2 regions of the Sphingomonas sp. SAFR-052 genome follow, and region 2 is predicted to be linked to the other one. Evidence: predicted binding sites of a transcription regulator. Region 2 holds the regulator's gene; the other holds the start of a gene.
The links. Region 2 encodes LexA, which represses DNA repair genes until DNA is damaged. Its sites were predicted from a motif close to GTTCCNCNCTTGTTCT; they were not measured.
Positions count from the first base shown of each region.

Region 1: a site for LexA is predicted at 1,119-1,134, ahead of ACTHQV_RS17695 (DUF6771 family protein). Genes of this name have one in related genera too.

Region 1 is NZ_JBQCMO010000013.1:60,695-63,160, reverse strand. It holds gene ACTHQV_RS17700 (hypothetical protein) at 1-474, shown strand, start outside; gene ACTHQV_RS17695 (DUF6771 family protein) at 907-1,095, opposite strand; gene ACTHQV_RS17690 (hypothetical protein) at 1,299-2,018, opposite strand; gene ACTHQV_RS17685 (SOS response-associated peptidase) at 2,086-2,466, opposite strand, start outside.
Region 2 is NZ_JBQCMO010000005.1:146,719-149,184, reverse strand. It holds gene ACTHQV_RS10515 (alpha-glucuronidase family glycosyl hydrolase) at 1-207, shown strand, start outside; gene lexA (transcriptional repressor LexA) at 552-1,214, opposite strand; gene ACTHQV_RS10505 (molybdopterin molybdotransferase MoeA) at 1,268-2,446, opposite strand.

The DNA of each region.
Region 1 (2,466 bases), on a different contig from region 2:
CGGCTTTCGGACCAAGCGGCGACGAGCGGGCCTGCCCCTTCCTCTGTCGATAAGGATAGTCCAAGGCAGGCTCACGTTTGGAAAAATGTTGCGGCAGTCATTGCAATTGGATTTGTGGTGTCAGTTCTTATATACCTTCAAGTTTATGAAGGTGACAAATCCAAGTCGTATGTCGATAGCAGCCTAATCGAAGCCGGTCAGTCGGCAGTTGCTCGACAGCTTTCCGATCCCGCTTCTGCGCAGTACCGGAACTTTTCAACGGCTGGTGATTGCCTTACTGGTGAGATAAACGCCAAGAACCGACTTGGTGGTTATGTCGGTTTTCAAGACTTCTTGTACGATCCCAGAACTAAAGCAGTATACTTAGACGTTGGACTACCCGAAACTGGTTTGCCGTTCGATCTATGGAAGGAGCAAATGAACGAACATACCGCTTTCATTGATAAGCGAACAAATTGCTCGCGGAGAGCGTAGCTTATACCGATGAATCCATCTTTTGCGACGATGCATATTGTTGAAATATCGAGTTCAGCCACGGGCGCGGCGAACTAGCCGACGACGCTCCCGATCATCCTTTGCTCTATCCCATTCGCTTTGATCGATACCCGCAGGCTTCCAATGCTGCGATGCCTTCGGTCGCGCAAGCCGTGGCCGTGGCCGTGGCGGTGGCGGGTCATCGTCGGGCGGCGGAGCGGATGGCGACCATGTGACTTTCGGGTTTCGCACGCCGCATTGGCATTTCAACCGTAGCGCGAACTCGGGCCAATCCGTCCGCCAGCCCTTCCGCGCCCAATGTCGCTGTAAATCGTAGGGCGAGAACAGGGCAACGCGGCCACATTCGCGGCATTCAGCTTGAACGGTCCCGTCCTTGGGATCGGTCAGATACCTGATTGGTTGGACCATGGCTCACAGCGGGAGCGGCAGTTGGTTGCGATCCTGTTTGGGCAACGGTTCGCCAGCATACTCGGCAAGATGCGCGGCAAGCGTTTCCGCTGCTTGTACCCGCATCTTGGCATCGGGTGCGGTTATACCGACTTTCACCCAACCCGGTGCCGATAGGATGGCGGCTGCAACGATTTCCTGCGAATCCAACATGGCGTTTCCTCCTACAGCGAGGTAGAACGAAAGGGGAACAATTCGCAAGGTGATTTGGGTTCAAAGCCTGACCCGCATCTGCTGTGATAGGAATGGTGTCCCGAGTTCACGCGGTCCGCTCCGACGTCGAATTGCAGGCGCGGGCCAGCCTCCCTTAGCGCGACGTTTCAGCGCTACGCTTCGTTGACGGTTCAACGATAGCGTTACTCGTCATACGGGTTCATGTCGCGGCGCTCGATGGTATCAGCATCTGCTATAGTAAGCGAAACGTCGCAGTACGGCTTGCTGTTTACAACAATATATGATGCCAAAATGCTTGTATAGGCAGTCGGGCTGTACAGTTCCTCCTTACCGTTAGCTACGCGTTTCAGCCAACTATCAGCATTAGAAAAAAGAAACTCTGAAAGGAAGTTTCCATCCTTATCAGTTTTGGTTTTCCAGAAAGATCGTCCTTCCCGTGTCGTAAGTTTGATAAGTCGGTCGCTATCTTCGGTCTCTTTGCTCGGTAGCCCCCGACGCCGCAATTCACCAAAATCACTCGACGCCCAATCAACAGTTGTCGAAAGAATATTGAGACACTGATTGCCAGTAATTTTACCTTCGCGTCGAAACGTGATGGCGATATCAGTCAGCTTACCCAATTTGTTAAAGCTAAACGTGTAAGTGTAAGGAATTGCGTCGCGAACGTAGGCGGGGGCTTCTCTTGATGATGGTCCCAAAAGACATCCGGTAATCGCCATATCGCGTTCGCAAATTGCGAGAGAATACGAGTTCAACGTTGAGGGCTTGGCCGTTCTAATCACGGCTGTGAAATCATCCCCAAGCCGAAAATCGCCAAATCCAACCGGTGGTGAGCGTGTTTGCGCTTCTTCTGCTTCTGCAACAAGCAAAGCGCTTGCTAGTGCCGCTAATTTCAGAATCATGCTTCAATGAGCCTTTGTCACTGGCGGTACGATCGAGCCGTTGCGGAGTAGCAATTTATGCGAGAAATCAGGATAACGCGCGCATAAGCTGCGTCGGGAATGGCTCGGCCAACGATAGCGCGTCTTCCATCGGAGCCGTTAGCCAACGCTCTTCGTCTTCTGGATGCAATAGCACCGGCATCGCTTTTGGATGGATAGGGGCTACGATCGCATTCGGTTCAGTTGTCAGGAAAGCAAACACCGCGCCTTCGTCGGTCGGACGCCATATCCCTGCAAAACTGGTTATTGGCTGCGATGGTACGTCAAACCAATGCAAGGGTAGCTTGCCGTCGTCGCCACGAATTTGACCGTACTCGGAGAAGGCAGAGAAGGGCACAAGGCACCGTCGCAATGGGTTTGCCAAGGTCGAACGCCAAAAGGGCGACGTGTAGTTGCGAACGTTTGTCAC
Region 2 (2,466 bases):
GGACAGGTCGATGCCCAGCGCTTTGCCGAGGTCAGCCAGTTCCTGGCGATCCAGCGGCAGGAGGCGCAGTGGTGGCGTGATGCGTGCATCGCATACTTTGCCGAGGTGTCGGGCCGTCCGATTCCGGGCGGGGTGACACCGCCGCCGCATCCGGCGAGCTATTACAAGGCGATACGGACGCCGTGGGCGCCGGGGAACGGGAAGTAATGGCAATGCCCCGCCCGGTTGGAAAAGCCGGGCGGGGCGCCGAAGTTCACTGAATTCACGCTCGCACGCAGGCTATGCGGAGTTGCGATTGGTTTTTAGAGCATAAGGACAGCAGTTAGAGCCGTGCCTGCTGAGTGGCGCTGGGCGATGTCGAAGACTTGTATCGAGGCATCCGCCACAGACGGTCCTTCGATACGCCATTTCGACAAGCTCAATGGCTACTCAGGACGAACGGATCGGGCGGATGGCGTCATAGCCTATGATGCCGTTTGCGGATTGCGTTCACCCTTACCATTTCGCCGATCTGCCGCTCCGTCCGTCTTCCGCCGGGAGATAGACTCGGATCAGTAGCGGCGGAGAAGGCCGGCGAGCTTGCCCTGTACGCGGACCTGTTCGGGGCGATAGCGTTGCGGGTTGTAGCTGCGGTTGGCAGGGTCGAGGCGGATCATCGCCCCTTCGCGACGGAAATATTTTAGCGTCGCCTCGCTATCCTCGATCAGTGCCACGACGATCTCACCGTCGCGGGCGGTCTCGGTCCGGCGGACCAGCGCATAGTCGCCATCGAGAATGCCTGCCTCGACCATCGAATCCCCGGCGACTTCGAGCGCATAGTGATCGCCGGCACCGAGCAATGCCGCGGGGACGGGGAGCGTCGCCTGTCCCTCGATCGCCTCGATCGGAACACCGGCGGCGATGCGGCCGTGCAGCGGCAGTTCGATGACGTCGTTCGCCGGCTGGGGCATAGGGCGCGGGGCCGCGGCAGGTTTCGCCGGTGCCTTCTTCGCAACCGGCCGCTCGGGCATCCGCAACACTTCTAGCGCGCGGGCGCGGTTGGGCAGGCGGCGGATGAATTCGCGTTCCTCCAGCGCCGAGATCAGGCGGTGGACGCCCGACTTGGACTTGAGATCGAGCGCTTCCTTCATCTCCTCGAACGAAGGCGATACGCCGGTCGCGCGCAACCGGTCGTCGATGAAGCAGATCAGCTCGTGCTGCTTACGGGTCAGCATGGGGTCCTCCGTCGGAACAGACGTGGAACCAATAGGAAACGATTTGCTTGCCGTCAAGCGAGTTGCAGGATTTCCGCCGAGTCGCCCGTATCGGCCGCCGGGGCGTGCGGCGGACGGACGATCAGGCAGTCAGAACGCGCCAGCGTCCGCAACATCGAGCTGTCCTGGATGGCGGCGGTCGATGCCTGTCCGTCGACCAGAGTCGCGCGCAGATAGTCCTGTCGTGGTCCGTTGGCCGGTAGCGGATGGGCGAGTGTCGCGCGAACGGTGCGGGGCAGCGGATCGGTCGCGCCGGCAAGGCGTGCGACCAACGGGCGGACGAACAGCAAGGCGGTAATGTAGGACGAGACGGGATTGCCAGGCAGGCCGAGCACGGCGGCGTCGCGCAGCGTTCCCGCGAGCATCGGCTTGCCCGGGCGGAGCGCGATCCGCCAGAAATCGAGCGTTCCACCCGCCGCCGCCAGCGCAGGGCGGACCAGATCGTGATCGCCGACCGAGGCGCCGCCGGTGGTGACCAGCAGGTCGCAATCGACCCCGGTAAAGGCATCGATCAGCGCGTCCATCCGGTCGGGCAGGATGCCGAGATCGATGCGATCGACCGGCAGGTCGCCAAGCAGCCCGGCGAGCATCAACCCGTTGGTTTCAGGCAGTTGGTCGTCGCGGATCGCTTGCCCGGCCGGGACCAGTTCGTCGCCGGTCGCGGCGATGGCGACGCGGACACGGCGGCCGACCTCTAGCGTGCCGTGGCCGGCAATCGCCGCCAGCGCGGCGCGGGCCGGGGTGATGCGCTCACCGGCGGCAATCAGCAGTTCGCCCTCGCGGAAATCGAGACCGGCGCGGCGGACATTGCCGCCGCGGACCGGGCCTTCGCCGGACAATTGCAGACGGTCGCCATCGCGGGTCGCTTCCTCCTGCACCAGCACGCAATCGGTGCCGGTCGGCATCGCCGCGCCGGTGAAGATGCGGGTCGCCTCGCTTTCCCCGACCGTGCCGGGGAAGGCGGCACCGGCGGCGCTTTCGCCGATGACCTGCCATGGGCCGGGCAGGTCGTCGAAGCGGATCGCATAGCCATCCATCGCTGAGAGCGGGCGCGCGGGCTGGGTGCGACGGGCGACGACGTCGGCGGCGGCGAAGCGGCCGATCGCGTCGGCGATCGGCAGGGTTTCTGCCAGTGGTGCGCGGCCGAGCGCGAGGACGCGGGTCTGGGCTTCGGCGACGGGGAGGAGGGACATGGGTCGGGCCTATTCGGTAC